Regions from separate parts of the Pseudacidovorax sp. 1753 genome, predicted to be linked through region 1. Evidence: predicted binding sites of a transcription regulator. Region 1 holds the regulator's gene; each other region holds the start of a gene.
The links. The regulator sigma-54, encoded in region 1, starts transcription at its own class of promoters, with help from an activator protein. The targets are predictions, from matches to a motif close to TGGCANGNAANCTGCTTT.
Positions count from the first base shown of each region.

Region 1 (4,208 bases):
GCTACTTCAAGCAGCGCCGCGATGGCGGCAACGACGAGTGGATCGAGGGCGAGGGCGAGGTCATCGAGTACGACGGCCGCGCCGACACCGTCAAGTTCATCCGTCGCGCCGTCATGCGCCGGCTGACCGGCACCACCGTCACCGACGAGACCTCCGGCCCGCTGATCACCTACAACCAGACCAACGACACCTTCACCGTCAATGGCGCCCCGCCGCCGCCGGGCGGCACCCAGCAGCCGGGCGGCCGCGTGCGGGCCATCCTGTCGCCGCGCAGCACCGAGCCCACGCAGGTGCCGGCCCCCGGCCCGCGCACCGGCGCGCCGCTGCGCCAGAGCGGCTCGCTGTCGGGCCAGAACGGGGGCAGCCGGTGAGCGTCGCGGTGCCGGCGGGCGGCAGCCGGCTGCAGGCGCGTGGCCTGCAGAAGAGCTACGGCAGCCGCAAGGTGGTCAAGAACGTCTCGCTCGACGTGCAGAAGGGCGAGGTCGTCGGCCTGCTGGGCCCCAACGGCGCCGGCAAGACCACGTCCTTCTACATGATCGTCGGCCTGGTGCGGGCCGATGCTGGCCAGATCAGCATCGACGGCGAGGCCGTGGAGCACATGCCCATCCACCGCCGGGCGCGCATGGGCCTGTCGTACCTGCCGCAGGAGGCGTCGATCTTCCGCAAGCTGACGGTGCAGGAGAACGTGCGCGCCGTGCTCGAGCTGCAGGAGGAGCCCGACGCCCGCGGTCGCATGGCGCCCCTCTCGCGCGATCGCATCGAGCAGCGCCTGTCCGAGCTGCTGGCCGACCTGCGCGTCGACCACCTGCGCGACTCGCCGGCGCTGGCGCTGTCGGGCGGCGAGCGGCGTCGCGTGGAGATCGCCCGCGCGCTGGCCACGCAGCCGCGCTTCATCCTGCTGGACGAGCCCTTCGCCGGCATCGACCCCATCGCCGTGATCGAGATCCAGCGGATCATCAGCTTCCTCAAGGAGCGCGGCATCGGCGTGCTGATTACCGACCACAACGTGCGCGAGACGCTGGGCATCTGCGACCACGCCTTCATCATCAGCGACGGCCAGGTGCTGGCGCAGGGCACGCCCTCCGAGATCGTCGACAACGCCGAGGTGCGCCGCGTGTACCTGGGCGAACACTTCCGGATGTAGCCAGGGTGCCTGTTTCCGCGTTCCGTCCTTCCGGCGCCCCTCCCATCCTGCCCGTGGCCGCGCACACCGTGGGAGGCCGTCCATGAAGCAGGGCCTGTCGCTGCGCGTCTCGCAGCATCTGGCGCTCACGCCGCAGCTGCAGCAGTCGATCCGGCTGCTGCAGCTCTCGACGCTGGAGCTGAGCCAGGAGGTCGAGCAGATGCTCGACGACAACCCCTTCCTGGAGCGTCTGGCCGAGGAGGCGCCGCGCGAGGAGTTCGGCCTGGAGGCGGCCGACGCCCCCGTGCCCCGCGACGAGCGCGAGGACGGCACCGACTACGCCGCCACGGCCAGCGCCAGCAGCACGTCGAGCAGCAGCAGCGACACCGCCGTGGCAGAGGCCGACGCGCCCGCCACCGAGAGCGTCGACGCCGAGCCCGACTGGGACGGCGACGGCACCGTGGAGTTCTCGCCCGACGACAGCGAATGGGGCGGCGACGCCCCGGCGCGCAACAACAGCAGCAGCCAGGACGACGACGAGCGCGCCGACGCCACCGAGCTGGCGCGCAGCCAGGAGTCGCTGCAGGCCCACCTGCACCGCCAGGCGCTGTCGCTGCGCCTCACGCCCGAGGACTCGGCCGCGCTGCGCTTCCTGATCGAATCGCTCAACGACGACGGCTACCTGGAGGATTCGCTCCCGGCCCTGGCCTCGGCCCTGGCCGGCGACGACAACGACGAGTTCGACGAGCTGATCCACCACTTCCAGGTGGCGCTGGGCCTGCTGCAGAGCCTGGACCCGCTGGGCGTGGGCGCGCGCGACCTGGGCGAATGCCTGGCCATCCAGCTGCGCGCCGGCGCCGACGCGGACGACAGCGACGAGGAAGACCAGGTCCGCAAGGTCGCCCTGGCCATCTGCAAGCAGCCCATGGACCTTCTGGCCAAGCGCGACTTCAAGCGCCTGGCCGTGCTCACCCGCAGCAACGAGGACCTGGTGCGCCAGGCGTCGCAACTGATCGCGCGGCTGGAGCCCAAGCCCGGGCGGCGCTTCGTCGATGTGGAGCGGCACGTGATCGTGCCCGACGTCATCGTCACCCGCAGCGGGCGCGGCAGCAACATCAAGTTCCGCGTGCAGCTCAACCCCGACGTGATGCCGCGGCTGCGCGTGCACGACATCTATGCCGGCGCGCTCAAGTCGCACAAGGGCGAGGGCAGCCAGGCCCTGAGCCAGCGGTTGCAGGAGGCGCGCTGGTTCATCAAGAACATCCAGCAGCGCTTCGACACCATCCTGCGCGTGTCCAACGCCATCGTGGAGCGGCAGAAGAACTTCTTCATCCACGGCGAGCTGGCCATGCGCCCGCTGGTGCTGCGCGAGATCGCCGACGAACTGGGCCTGCACGAGTCGACCATCAGCCGGGTGACCACCGCCAAGTACATGTCCACGCCCTTCGGTACGGTGGAGCTGAAGTACTTCTTCGGCTCTGCCCTGGGCACCGAGACCGGCGGCAATGCGTCCAGCACGGCCGTGCGGGCGCTGATCAAGCAGTTCGTCGGCTCGGAGAACGTCAAGAAGCCGCTGTCGGACAGCCAGATCTCGGACATGCTCAAGGAGCAGGGCATCGAATGCGCCCGCCGCACGGTGGCCAAGTACCGTGAGGCGCTGCGCATCGCGCCGGCCAACCTGCGCAAGGCGCTCTAGGAGCCGCCTTGTTCCTGGCCTGCACGCGGGCCGGGGCTTCCGATCGGCGTGCCGGCGAATCGCGGTGGCCGGCCACCTCATTTTTTCGGACGACGAAGCCGTGAACGAACTGATCCTTTTTCTGCCCTGCGCCGCCGGCGTGGAAGACCTCCTGGCCGCCGAGGTGCATGCCATCACTGGCCGCAGCGGCGACGACCTGCGGGTGCTGCGCGGCGGTGTGCGGGTGATGGGCGCCTGGCGCGACGTGCAGGCGCTCAACCTCAAGAGCCGGCTGGCGCAGCGGGTGCTGGTGCAGCTGGCGCACCGGCCCTATCGCAGCGAGGCCGACCTGTACGAAGCCGCCTCGGGCATCGCCTGGGAGATGTGGTTCCAGCCGCGCCAGACCTTCAAGGTCGAGCTCACGGCGCAGGGCAGCCCGCTCCAGAGCCTCAACTTCGCCACGCTCAAGATCAAGGACGCCATCGCCGACCGCTTCCGCGCCCGCGCCGGCGGCGTGCGGCCCAGCGTGGAGACGCGCTTTCCCGATGTGCGCGTCTTCGCCCACCTGACAGCCGAAGAGGTCACGCTCTACATCGACACCAGCGGCGAGCCGCTGTTCAAGCGCGGCTGGCGCGTGGACAAGGGCGACGCTCCGCTCAAGGAGACCCTGGCCGCGGCCATGCTGGCCGCCAGCGGCTGGTGGGATCCGGAAACCGGTGTGGTTTCCGAGCAGCCGCTGTACGACCCCTGCTGTGGCAGCGGCACCATTCCCATCGAGGCCGCGCTCCTGGCCGCCGGCGTGCCGGCCGGTGCCTCGCGGCGCTTCGGCTTCGAGGCGCTGCTGCTGCACCGCGCCGAACTCTGGCGCGCGATGCGCGAGGAGGCGCTGGCTCCCGCCGACGCGCGCGCTGCGGGCTCGGTGCGGGTCTTTGGCAGCGACGTGTCGCACCGCATGGTCGACTTCGCGCAGCGCAATGCCGAGCGCGCCGGCGTGGCCGACCGGCTGCAACTGCGCGGCGGTGACGCGCTGCAGCGCATGCCCCCGGTCGAGGGCGGCGGCGTGATCCTGCTCAACCCGCCGTATGGCGAGCGCATCGCCGTGGGCGGCGTCGCCGGCGCCAACGCGGGGCGGCGCGGGCCGGGCGGGCGCGAGGTGGCGCAGACCGAATCGGGCGCCGACGGCGGCGATGACTTCTTCCCGCAACTGGCCACGCACTGGAAGCGCAATTTCGCGGGCTGGACGGCCTGGGTGCTCACGCCCGACATGAAGCTGCCGCAGCGCATGCGCCTGAAGGAGTCGCGCCGCGTGCCGATGTGGAACGGCCCCATCGAATGCCGGCTGCTGCGCTTCGACATGGTGGCGGGTTCGGCGCGCACGGCGCCAGCGGCATGACGCCGCGTCAGGGACGC
Region 1 covers NZ_JBEPKY010000011.1:238,261-242,468, reverse strand. Annotated here, with positions in the region: gene lptA (lipopolysaccharide transport periplasmic protein LptA) at 1-371, shown strand, start outside; gene lptB (LPS export ABC transporter ATP-binding protein) at 368-1,144, shown strand; gene ABIC63_RS15905 (RNA polymerase factor sigma-54) at 1,227-2,819, shown strand; gene ABIC63_RS15900 (THUMP domain-containing class I SAM-dependent RNA methyltransferase) at 2,920-4,191, shown strand.

Region 2 (4,208 bases), on a different contig from region 1:
CGTCCTTCTGGATGTTGCCCAGGAAGTAGTCGTTGCTGTCCTGCAGCTTGGCGAGCTCGGGCTTGAGCACGAAGTCGTTCCAGCACGAGGCCAGGATGCTGGCCGCGGTCGGCTTGCAGATGTCGCAGCCCAGGCCGTTGCCGTGCTTGGCCAGCAGTTCGTCGAAGGTCTTGATGCCGCCCACGCGCACCAGGTGGTACAGCTCCTGCCGCGAATGCGGGAAGTGCTCGCACAGGTGATTGTTGACGGCCAGGCCGCGGCGGCTCATCTCGGCCTTCATCACCTGCGTGACCAGCGGCACGCAGCCGCCGCAGGTGGCGCCGGCCTTGGTGCAGGCCTTGAGCTGGCCGATGGTGCAGGCGCCTTCGCCCACCGCGGCGCAGATCTGGCCCTTGCTCACGTTGTTGCAGGAGCAGATCTGCGCCGTGTCCGGCAGTGCGTCTACGCCCAGCCCCGGCTTGGCCTGGCCGTCGCTGGAGGGCAGGATCAGGAACTCGGGCGATTCGGGCAGGGCGATGCCATTGAGCGCCATCTGCAGCAGCGTGCCGTACTCGTCGGCATTGCCCACGAGCACGGCGCCCAGCAGCTTGGTGCCGTCGGCGCTCACCACGATCTTCTTGTAGACCTGCTTGATCTCGTCCACGTACTGGAAGCTGCGCGCGCCCGGCGTGCGACCGTGGGCATCGCCGATGCTGGCCACGTCCACGCCCATCAGCTTGAGCTTGGTGCTCATGTCGGCACCAGCGAAGGCGGCCTCGGCCTCGCCGGCCAGATGGCGCGCGGCGACGCGGGCCATCTCGTAGCCGGGCGCGACCAGGCCATAGAGCTGCTCGTTCCAGGAGGCGCATTCGCCGATGGCGTAGATGTTTCGGTCGGCGCTGCGGCAGTGGGCGTCCACGGCGACGCCGCCGCGCGGCCCGACGGCCAGCGCGCTTTGGCGGGCGAGGGCGTCCTGTGGCCGGATGCCGGCAGAGAACACGATCATGTCGGTCTCCAGCCAGGTGCCATCCGAAAAGACCATGCGGTGCCGGGCGGTAGCGCCGTCGGTGATCTCCACCGTGTTGCGGCCGGTGTGCACCTGCACGCCCAACGCCTCGATCTTGCTGCGCAGCACGCGGCCCCCGCCTTCGTCCACCTGCACCGCCATCAGTCGCGGGGCGAACTCGACGACATGGGTTTCCAGGCCGAGGTCGCGCAGCGCCTTGGCGCATTCCAGGCCCAGCAGGCCGCCGCCCACCACCACGCCGGTCTTCGACTTGGCGCCGGAGGCCTTCATGCCCTCCAGGTCCTCGATGGTGCGGTAGACATGGCAGTGTGGCCGTTCGCGGCCCGGCACCGGCGGCACGAAGGGCACCGAGCCGGTGGCCAGCACCAGCTTGTCGTAGGGCAGCACTTCGCCATCGGCGGTGGTGACCGTGTTGTTGCGCCGCTCGATGGCCACCGCGCGGGTGCCCAGGCGCAACGAGAAGCCGCTGCGCTCGAAGAAGCCGGCTTCGACCAGTGACAGCTGCTCAGCCGTCTTGCCGCTGAAGAACTCGGACAGGTGCACGCGGTCGTAGGCCGGTCGCGGCTCTTCGCACAGCACGGTGACTTCGGCCTCGGCGAGGGGTGAGCTGGCGAGCTCTTCGAGGAACTTGTGGCCGACCATGCCGTGGCCAACAACGATGATTTTCATGAGGGGGTCCTGCGCGCACCCTGCGGGGGCGGGAGGATCGCCCTGGCCAGCCACCGAAGTGCCGGACGAGGCGCCGCCGCCAGAGCGAGGTGCAGATCGTGTGGGAACAACCGTGCAGCAGGCGCCGACAGTGGCACCGCTTGCGCGGGGTTCCGCCGACATTGGCGGGGGCGCTGGAGCCGCAACGGCGGCATTGCCGGGGCTCCGGCTCAGTTCACGCAAGCTCCGTGCCAAAGAAAAAGCCCCCGATGACGGGGGCTTGGCGCTTGCGGCGGGCTTGGATGCCCCGCCGTGGGTCGCGCGGCGCACCAAGCTGGGTGAAGCCGGACGTCGAAGCTGCGCGCTAGAAAGGCAGGCCGACGTAGTTCTCCGCCAGCACGCCCTTGGCGCGCTCCGAGGAGAGCAGGTAGTCCAGCTCCGTGCGCTGCAGCGCGATGTCGTAGCCGCTGTTCTGCGGGAAGGTGTGAAGCATCGTCGTCATCCACCACGAGAAGCGCTGCGCCTTCCACACGCGCGCCAGGGCCTTGGCCGAATACTGGTCGAGGCCGCTGGAGTCGCCCTTGAGGTAGTGGTCCACCATCGCGTGATAGAGGTAGTGGATGTCGGACGCGGCGGTGTTCAGGCCGCGTGCGCCCGTGGGCGGCACGATGTGGGCGGCGTCGCCGGCCAGGAAGAGCCGGCCCCAGCGCATCGGCTCGGCCACGAAGGAGCGCAGCGGGGCGATGGACTTCTCGATGGAGGGCCCGGTCTGCAGGCGCCCCGCCACCTCGGCCGGCAGGCGGCGCTGCAGCTCCGCCCAGAAGAGTTCGTCGCTCCAGGTCTCGACCGTGTCGGTCAGCGGCACCTGGATGTAGTAGCGGCTCAGCACCTGCGAGCGCATGGAGCACAGCGCGAAGCCGCGCTCGTGCCGCGCATAGATCAGCTCCGGCGAAACGGGCTTGGTGCGCGAGAGCACGCCCAGCCAGCCGAAGGGGTAGACCTTCTCGTACTCGCGCAGCACATCCGCCGGGATCGACTTGCGGCTGACGCCGTGGAAACCGTCCGCGCCGATGACGAAGTCGCAGTCGATGCGGGTCACCTCGTCGCCCTTGCGGTAGCTGACCCAGGGGGCGTCGGTGTCCAGATCGTGCGGCTGGACGTCCTGCGCGTCATGCACCACCTGGCCCTTCGCGCGGTCGCGCGCTTCGTACAGGTCGCGTGTCAGTTCGGTCTGGCCATAGACCACCACCGACTGACCGCCCGAATACTTGTGCAGGTCGATGCGATCCAGCTGGCCGTCGTGGGAGATGAAGAAGCCGTGGTGGATCTCGCCCTCGCGGTCCATGCGTTCGCCGCACTGGGCTTCGCGCATCAACTCGGCAAAGCCATGCTCCAGCACGCCAGCGCGGATGCGCGCCAGCACGTAGTCGCGGCTGTGCTTTTCGAGCACCACGTTGCGGATGCCCTTGAGATCGAGCAGTTGGGACAGCAGCAGGCCGGAAGGGCCACCGCCAATGATGCAGACCTGGGTTTTCATGGATGCAGTCTCCTGGTTGGAACGGTCGCCAGCCCTCGCCGGCTGGTCCGAATCTTGGCGCTGCATCGCCCCCGCCGGAATGGATCGAACGCGTCCGGACTTGTACGATTCGAACATCATGCATGCCCCCGGCGCCAAGGCTCCCGCCATCCGTTCCTATGCGCTCTTCGGCGAGGCGGGCGACCTGCCCGACGTGCTGCACTGCGAGACCATCGCCGCCCGCTCCGTCCTGCACGACTGGGAACTGGCCCGCCATCGCCACCATCGGCTGCACCAGCTGCTGTGGTTGCAGGAAGGGCAGGGCACGGCCTGGCTGGAAGCCGGCCCGGCGCCGCTGGGCCGCCACACGCTGGTGAACGTGCCGACCGGCGAGGTCCACGCCTTTGCCTTCTCTCCAGGCACGCAGGGCTGGGTTGTGAGCCTGCCGGACGAACTGGTGGACGCCCAACTGGCTGCGATTCCCGAGGCGCGTTCGTTGCTCTCGCGCGCCTCGGCCCAGACCGTGGACGAGGCCAGCACAGCCACGCTCGGCACGCTGCTGGCCGCGCTCACCGAGGCCTTCGTGGCGCCCATGCATCCCGCGCGCGCCCTGGTGCTGCGGGGCCTGGGTACCGCCGTGCTCGGTCTGGCGGCCCAGGCGCTGGGCGTGGCGCAGGCCGAGGCGGTGGACTTGGCTGGATCGCGCCTGCTGCGGCGCTTCGAATCCTTGCTCGAACGGCATTTCGCCTCTGGTTGGCGGGTGAGTGACTACGCGGCCGCGCTGGCCGTCACGCCGACCCATCTGAGCCGCGTGGCCCGCGCTGCCACGGGCCTGCCCATCTCCCGTCTGGTCGACGCCCGGCGCATGCGCGAAGCCCGGCGCCACCTGGCCTACACCACGGCCAGCGTGACCGCCGTGGGAGAGGCCTTGGGCTTCGACGATCCGGCGCATTTCAGCCGCGTCTTCGCGCGCACCTGCGGCTGCTCGCCGCGGGAGTTCCGGGCTCGCGTGAGCCAGCCGGCCACGGTCGGTGAGGC
Region 2 covers NZ_JBEPKY010000018.1:13,231-17,438, forward strand. Annotated here, with positions in the region: gene nirB (nitrite reductase large subunit NirB) at 1-1,675, opposite strand, end outside; gene pobA (4-hydroxybenzoate 3-monooxygenase) at 2,019-3,191, opposite strand; gene ABIC63_RS21365 (helix-turn-helix domain-containing protein) at 3,310-4,208, shown strand, end outside.
Region 2: a site for sigma-54 is predicted at 1,891-1,908, ahead of nirB (nitrite reductase large subunit NirB). Genes of this name have one in related genera too.

Region 3 (4,208 bases), on a different contig from region 1:
CGAGCAGCAGGTCGGGCTCGGCGCCGATCGCCACCTTGGTGCCGCCGGTATAGAAGTGGCCGTCGAGCATCGCGTCCAGCAGCTGGCTGCGCTGGCGGCGGTATTTGGCCGGCACGGGACGTCCGCTGATCTGCGCCAGCCGCTGCATCAGGCGGTCGTTGCAGGCCAGGCCCGTGAGTCGCTCGTAGACCTCGAAGGGCGTGCCGGCGATGTCCTGCAGTGCCTGGGCGGCATCGCGCATCTGCTCGCCCACCGCCAGCGTGAAGGCCGAGGCGCCCGCGGCGCGGATCTCTTCCACCGTCGTGCCGCCCAGCGTGGTGCCGCGCCAGTCGGGCGCGATGTGCCCGTCGAGCGAACCCGAGAGGTCGGGCAGCACCACGGCCGTGAGGCCGAAGGCCTCGACGATCTCGCGCAGCTCGTCGATGTCCGCCGGCGAGAGATGGCTGCCCGGCAGCAGCGTGAGCTGCGCGGCCACCGTGGGCAGCGGCTTGACCATCGCCCGCACGATGCCGGCGACGGCGTGGCGGTAGCCGTCCTCGAAGGCGCCCACGTAGTCGGGCGTGGAGACGTAGACGATCTCGGTGCCGGCCAGCTCGGGCTTGCGCTGGCGCACGATGGCGAGGAAGCCCTCCACGTCGTCGCCCTTGGTCTCGGTGAGGCCCGTGGAGCAGATGGCGATGATGCGCGGCGCCGCGCGCTGGTGGATGTTCATCAGCGCGGACTCGATGTTCTCGTAGCCGCCGAGGATGGTGGTCACCTCGTTCATCGCGGTGGTCTGCAGCGGAATGGCTTCCTTGAAGTGCCGCACCAGCAGCACCAGCCCGAAGGAGGTGCAGCCCTGCGAGCCGTGCATCACGGGCATGCAGGCATCCAGCCCCATGAAGGCGAAGCTCGCCCCCAGCGGCTGGCTCATCTTGAGCGGATTGACCGCGCAGGCTTTCCTGGATTCGACGACTTCGGCCATGGTGCGGCTCCTCAGGCGGGCATTTCGTCGAGGGTCAGGCCCATGGCGCTGCGCGCCACGTCGGCCAGGAAGGCCAGGCCCGGCAGGGGCGCGCAGTCGGCCAGGGCGGCGGGCTGCGGCGCCTGCGGCGGGATGGGTGCAGGCGCCGGCACCGGCGTGCCCGCGGTCACGGCACCCAGGCTCTCGCCGTCGTCGCCCCAGGGCGCGGGAATGCGCACCTGTTGCCACACGGGGTTGGAGAGCGCGCGGTCCACCTGGTGCACCAGCTCCACCATGCCCTCGTAGCCGCCATAGGGGTAGTAGCGCTCCTGGTTGATGTCCAGCCAGGGCATGCGGGCCTTGAGCGCCACGAACTGCGAGCGCCCGCCCGACAGCATGATGTCGGCCTTGGCATCGCGCAGCATGGTGTACATCTGCCGCGGTGTCATGTCGTCGATCATGTGGGCGTCGTCACCCATGATCTCCTTGATCTTCTCCTTGTCTTCCTTGGTCGACTTCTTGATGCTGGTGCCCACCACCTCGATCCCCGCCTCCTGCAGGGCCGACACCACCGACCACGACTTCACGCCGCCGGTGATCAGCAGCGCCCGTTTGCCGGCCAGGCGCTCGCGGTAGGCGGCGATGCGCTTCCAGGCGCGGGCTTCCTCGACCTCGATCAGCCGCTCGGTGCGCTCGATCAGGTCTTCGGGCGCGCCCTGGCGCACCAGCAGCCGCGCGATGTTGCGCAGCGTCTCGCTCATGTCCGAAATGCCGTAGAACGAGCCTTCGAAGTACGGGATGCCCCAGCGCTGCTCCATGCGGGTGGCGATGTTGATCATCGACTTGGAGCACACCATCATGTTCACCTTGGCGCGGTGGCTGCTGGCGATCTCGTTGTAGCGGCCGTCGCCCGAGATGCACGAGAGCACGCGCACGCCCAGCGCATCGAGCAGCGGCTTGGTCTGCCACAGCTCGCCCACCAGGTTGTACTCGCCGATGATGTTGATGTCGTAGGGAGTCGTGTACTCGGGCTCGCGCGTGCCGATCACATAGTCCAGCACCGACTCGCCGCCCAGCTTGTTGCCCAGGTTCTTGGGCCCCGCGAAGCCGGGCGAGTTGACCGGAATCACCGGCTTGCCGAACTTCTCGCTGGCGCGCTTGCACACGGCCTCGATGTCGTCGCCGATCAGCGCCGTGACGCAGGTCTGGTAGACGAAGACCGCGGGCGGGTCGTACTTCTCGATGATCTCGCGCACGCTCTTGAACAGGCGCTTCTCGCCGCCGTAGATCACGTCCAGCTCGTTGATGTCGGTGGTGAAGCCGGTGCGGTAGAGCTGCGAGCCGCTGCTGGCGCTGTGCCGGTTGTCCCAGGAGTTGCCTTCGCAGGCGATGGGGCCGTGCACGAGGTGCGCCACGTCCACGATGGGCTGCAGCGCGATCTTGGCGCCATCGAAGGCGCAGCCGCCAGCCGCCGCGCCGGGCGACAGCTGCTTGGTGCAGCCCTTCTTCTTTTCCTTGGCGCCCTTGGCCTGGTTCTTGTCGCAACCGGGCTCGTCGAACACCTGGGCGATCTTGGCTTTGAGCGAGGGGGACATCGGGAGGCTCCTTGCACGTGGCGTGGGTGAGGCCTTCATTGCAGGTTCGGTGCCAGCCGCAATGCGTTGGAAAGCCAACGCAGAAGCGGCAATCGCGCCTGTCTTCAGCGCCGCCTGTGGCAGGTTTGAAGCAATCGCGACATTCGCGCTGCCGGCATGTGACACACGGGCCGGTTCCTATAATCCGCGCCTTCCGCGAGGCCCTTCCGGGCCCGCATCCCGCGCCAGCCAGCCGCTGCCAGCCGCGCATCTCCTGCTCCTGGAGTCCGGCTGTGCCTACCCTGCCCTCCCGCCACCCGTCGCCGCGGCGCAAGCGCGCCCTTCCCCGTTCCACGCCCCGCACCGCCTGGCCGCTGGCCGCGGCGCTCGCCGGCCCCCTGCCGGCATGGGCCCAGGCCGCCACCGCCGCCGATACGCAGTTGCCCGCGGTGCAGGTGGAGGACCAACGGGTGCCCGACCTGCAGCAGGACGGCTCGGCCGCCAGCGGCTACCGGGCGCGCACCGCCGCACAGATCGGTCCGCTGGACGCCCGACCGCTGCTCGATACGCCCTACTCCGTGCACGTGGTGCCGCAGGCATTGATGGAGAACCTGCAGGCCACCAAGCCCGACGATGTGCTGCGCATCAACCCCGTCACCCAGCTCACCACGCCGCAGTCGCGCTTCTTCACGGGTGTGACGGTGCGCGGCTTCAGCCTGGGCGCCACCAAGCGCATCGACGGCATGCCCAACACCAACATGGTCAGCGTCGACATGGAGGACAAGGAGCGGCTGGAGGTGCTCACCGGCCTCTCCGGCTTCCTGTGGGGCGCCGGCAACGTGGGCGGCACGCTCAACTACGTGCTCAAGCGGCCCACCTACGAGCCCCTGCGCAGCGTGACGGCGGGCGTGACCGAGGGCAGCAACGGCTACCTGCATGGCGACTTCGGCGGCCGCATCGACGATGGCGGCAAGCTGGCCTACCGGCTGAACGTCGTCGGCCAGGACGGCGACACCGCCACCGACCACCAGTCGATCCGGCGCGGCCTGGTCAGCGGCGCCCTCGACTGGAACCTGAGCGACCGGCTGCAGGTGCAGTTCGACGCCTCGCGCAGCGTCTACCGCATGCGCGGCAGCGAGGCCTACTGGAGCGCCGCCACGGGCGCCAGCTATCCCGCGGCCGACCTTGCCCGCAGCAACTTCTACGGCCAGCCCTTCACGCTGACCGACACCGCGCAGGACCATGTCGCCAGCCGCGTGCGCTGGCAGCTGGGCGACAGCGTGGTGCTGCGTGCGGGGGTGGCCCGCCGCACCAGCCGCTCCGACCTGGTGGTGGCCAACAACACCTTCATCGCCGGCGGCAACGGCAACTACCGGGTACAGACCAGCGCCTGGGAATACCCCGACTACCTCAACCAGGGCGCCTATGCCTATGCGGACTGGCGCTTCGCCACCGGGCCGGTGCAGCACACCCTGACCGCCGGCTGGTCGGCCGACCGCACCACCGCCACCAACTACCGCTCGTCCGCCGGTGGCTGGACCACGCTGACGAGCACGCCGGTCAGCTTCGGCCAGCCCGTCTATCTGGCCGACCCCGGCCTCTCGCCCACCGGCAGCAAGTACCTGGCCCAGCGCACGCTGCGCCGCAATGTGCTGCTGGGCGACGACATCCGCTTCAACGACCAGTGGTCG
Region 3 covers NZ_JBEPKY010000008.1:190,234-194,441, reverse strand. Annotated here, with positions in the region: gene nifN (nitrogenase iron-molybdenum cofactor biosynthesis protein NifN) at 1-964, opposite strand, end outside; gene nifE (nitrogenase iron-molybdenum cofactor biosynthesis protein NifE) at 976-2,538, opposite strand; gene ABIC63_RS12020 (TonB-dependent receptor) at 2,811-4,208, shown strand, end outside.
Region 3: a site for sigma-54 is predicted at 2,576-2,593, ahead of nifE (nitrogenase iron-molybdenum cofactor biosynthesis protein NifE). Genes of this name have one in related genera too.

Region 4 (4,208 bases), on a different contig from region 1:
CTGATGTAGTTCATCGAGCGGTAGCAGTGCAGCACGTTGAGCTTGGCGCGGGGCGTGTTCTCCAGCTCGGCGATGGTCCCGTCGCCCGACCACTGGGCGATCACGCGCAGGCCGATCTCCTCCAGCAGGATGCGGCTGGACCAGGCATCGCCGCCGATGTTGTAGTCGCCGATGATGGCCACGTCGTAGGGCGTGGAGACGAATTCGGGCCGCTTGTTCGGGTCGACCTTGTCGAACACCCAGTCGCGGATGGCGTCGTTGGCCAGGTGGTGGCCCAGCGACTGGCTCACGCCGCGGAAGCCCTCGCAGCGCACGGGCACGATGGTGTGGCCTTCGTACTCCTTGCTCTTCTTCTTGCTGACGGCCTCGATGTCGTCGCCGATCAGGCCGATGGGGCATTCGGACTGGATGGAGATGCCCTTGTTCAGCGGGAACAGCGCCTGGATCTCGTCGATGATCTTGTCGAGCTTCTTGTCGCCGCCGAAGACGATGTCCTTCTCCTGGAAGTCGGAGGTGAACTGCATCGTGACGAAGGTGTCCACGCCGGTGACGCCGATGTAGTAGTTGCGGCGCGCGGCCCAGCTGTACTGGCCGCAGCCCACCGGGCCGTGGCTGATGTGGATCATGTCCTTGATCGGGCCCCAGACCACGCCCTTGGAGCCGGCGTAGGCGCAGCCGCGGATGGTCATCACGCCCGGCAGGGATTTGATGTTGGACTTCACGCCGCAGTCGGGCTTGCCTTCTTCGAAGGTGCCCAGGTGCTTGGCGCGCCGCTTGGCCATCTTCTCGGGATAGGCCTTCAGCACTTCATCGATCAGGGCCTTGTTCGCGGCCTTGCGCTCTTCAACGGTGGCGGTCATGGGGGATGCTCCGTAAGGATGGGAAGGGGGCGGCGCCGGGCCCCGCCGCGCGGGGCCCGGGCTTGCACGCCTGGAATCAGGCGGCCAGTTCGGCCGCGGCCTTGCCGACCTGCGACTCGTCGATCTGCTTCATGATCCCGTGCTCCATCAGCAGGTCTTCCAGCTGGTCCATGGTGATGGGCGTGGGGATGGTGCCGTTGCCGGCGTTGTTGTGGACCTTGCGGGCCAGCTGGCGGTATTCCTCGGCCTGCTTGGACTCGGGTGCGTACTCGATCACCGTCATGCGGCGCAGCTCGGCGTGCTGCACGATGTTGTCGCGCGGCACGAAGTGGATGAGCCGGCTGCCCAGCATCTTGGCCAGCGACTCGGCCAGTTCCAGTTCCTTGTCGGTCTGGCGCTCGTTGCACACCAGGCCGCCCAGGCGCACGCCGCCGCTGTTGGCGTACTTCAGGATGCCCTTGGAGATGTTGTTGGCCGCGTACATGGCCATCATCTCGCCGGACATGACGATGTAGATCTCCTGCGCCTTGTTCTCGCGGATGGGCATGGCGAAACCGCCGCACACCACGTCGCCGAGCACGTCATAGGAGACGTAGTCCACGCCGTCATAGGCGCCGTTCTCTTCGAGGAAGTTGATCGAGGTGATCACGCCGCGGCCGGCGCAGCCGACGCCCGGCTCCGGGCCACCGGACTCCACGCAGCGGATGTCCTTGTAGCCGATCTTCATCACGTCCTCGAGCTCCAGGTCCTCCACCGAACCGGCTTCCGCCGCCAGCGAGAGGATGGTGTCCTGGGCCTTTGCGTGCAGGATCAGGCGGGTGGAGTCGGCCTTGGGGTCGCAGCCGACGATCAGGATCTTCTGGCCCAGCTCGGTGAGCGCGGCCAGCGTGTTCTGGGAGGTGGTGGACTTGCCGATGCCGCCCTTGCCGTAGAAGGCGATTTGCCGAAGTTTGGACATTGCGATTACTCCAGTGAGAGTGAAGGGTTGAAAGGTTGCGTTGCAGAAAGCCGCGCCCATGTCAGCCTGTCGTGGTCCTGCTGTAGCTCTTCTTGTCGGGGTCACGCATCGGCCGGACTTGTGTCCGCGCACCCCCTCTTCGCAGCTTCCATGCCATGCCCCTTCGACCGGCATGGAATCCCTCCGAAAGTCCACTCTCCAGAGGGAGAAAGGCCCATTCGCCCCCTGCGTCGGCGGCCGACGCGGGGCTTGTACGGTTCGCGACAAACCCTGCATCGCGCGTCGCGAACGGCGGCGTTGCGCCGCACACCGCCCAGCAGCCTGTCGCATTTGGCTGCCTTGTCGCGCGCCAGGGCGCTGGTACGCCGATTGCAGAACGCAGACCATGACCCCGTCCATTCCCACGGCCCCGTCGCCGCACAACACGCACTACGAGCGCCTGGGCGGCGATGCAGCCATCGCGCGGCTGGTGGAGGCCTTCTACCGCCACATGGACACCTGGCCCGGCGCGCGCGGCATCCGCGCGATGCACGAAGCCGACCTGACGGCCACCCGTGCCGTGCTGGTGCTGTATCTGCGCGAGTGGCTGGGCGGCCCCAAGGACTATTCCGCGCAGCGCGGCCATCCGCGGCTGCGCATGCGCCACGGCGGCTTCGCCATCGGCGCGGCCGAGCGCGACGCCTGGCTGGCCTGCATGCAGGCCGCCCTGCAGGCCGTGGGTGCCGACGCCGCGCTGCAGGCCGAGCTGATGGCCGCCTTCTTCAAGACCGCCGACTGGATGCGCAACACCGACACCCGGACCGCGCCCCAGCACCCCCTTTCTCTCACCACCCTCAAGGAAGCCCCATGACCGCCACGGCCACCCAGACCGAGATCCAGGACACCGCCTTCGCGCGCCTCGAAGCCGAAGGCCGCCTGCTGAACCCGGTGCTCAAGGCGCCCACCCACAAGCCGGGCCGCTTCGGCTTCCGCGGCGAACTGGCGCTGCGCTTCTCGGCCAAGCTGGCCGACGAGGCCCGCCCGCCCGAGCTGACCTGCGACCAGGTGATGGCCGTGGCCACCGCTGGCAGCACGCACCTGCCCTTCTTCTGCGGCTGGCTGCTGTCCTTCGAGTCGCTCAAGGACGTGGCCGAGACGCTGGGCGACACGCTCAGCGCCGGCGGCAAGTACTTCCTCTTCTGCGACAACATCGACCTGTCGAAGAAGTACCAGGTGCCCTACAAGGGCGCGATGTTCTACGTGCTGCCCATCCTGGAGAACACGGTCTACAACGAGATGCTCGAACTGCTCTACCTGGAGAAGGGCGATCTCAAGAAGAAGGACACCGCCGGCAAGCTCGACGCCGTGGCCGATGCCGCGCTGAAGTTCGACGTCACCTTCGACACCATCACCTACGCCGAGGGCCTGGAGTTGATGGGGCCGGTGCGCAACCCCAACGAGAACCGGCCGGTCTGAACCCGCACGGCACCGCCATGCCTGCCCCGCTTCCTGCCCACGGGCCCTGCGTCCTCGCGGACGAGGCGCCCATCGCCCGCCTGCATCCGCGGCGGGCCGGGTCTGCCTCCGTCGCTGCGCTGTCCAACTGGCTTGCGCAGCAGGGCTTTCCAGGCCCCTTCGCGCGCGCCGAGGACGGCGAGACCGCCCTCATGCGCGCCGCCTGGCAGGGCGACGCGTCGGCCACCGCCGCATTGCTGGGCCGCGGCGTGCCGGTGGACGCCGAGGACGACCAGGGCCGCACCGCCCTCTGGTATGCCTGCCTGCAGGGCTGGCCCGCCACCATCGTGCAGTTGCTGGAGGCCGGTGCCGACATCGACCACGCGGACGACGACGGCCTCACCTGCCTGATGCAGGCGGCCGCCAGTGGCCGCGCCGAGCTGATGGCCCTGCTGCGCCGGATGGGCGCCAGCGCCGTACCCTGCGCGCCCGATGGCCGCGCCGCGGCGGACATGGCGGCCGACCGCGCGCGCGAACTGCTGCGCCATGCGCGGCGCCTGAGCGCCTGAGCGCCCGAGAGCCCTGCGCGCGAGACCCCCATGCCCCTCCTGGCCTACCACGCGCGCACCAAGCACAGGCCGCAGCGCTACGCGGCCGGCCCCGAGACGCTGGACTGGGACGCGCAGCCCGACCCCTTCCGCCGCTATGCCGGCGCCCCGCAGGTGGCGCTGCCGCTGCCCGCGGCCCGGCGCCACACGCCCTGGGCCGCGCTCTTCGCGCCCGGCGCCCTCCCGCCCGCCGCCCCCACCCTGGAGAGCCTGGGCCTGCTCTTCGAGCTGAGCCTGGCGCTGTCGGCCTGGAAGCAGGCCGGCCCCGACCGCTGGGCCGTGCGTTGCACACCCTCCAGCGGCAACCTGCATCCCACCGAGGGCTACCTGCTGGCGCGCGGCGTGGCG
Region 4 covers NZ_JBEPKY010000008.1:178,202-182,409, reverse strand. Annotated here, with positions in the region: gene nifD (nitrogenase molybdenum-iron protein alpha chain) at 1-860, opposite strand, end outside; gene nifH (nitrogenase iron protein) at 937-1,818, opposite strand; gene ABIC63_RS11970 (group II truncated hemoglobin) at 2,204-2,668, shown strand; gene ABIC63_RS11965 (hypothetical protein) at 2,665-3,273, shown strand; gene ABIC63_RS11960 (ankyrin repeat domain-containing protein) at 3,291-3,821, shown strand; gene ABIC63_RS11955 (nitroreductase family protein) at 3,852-4,208, shown strand, end outside.
Region 4: a site for sigma-54 is predicted at 1,957-1,974, ahead of nifH (nitrogenase iron protein). Genes of this name have one in related genera too.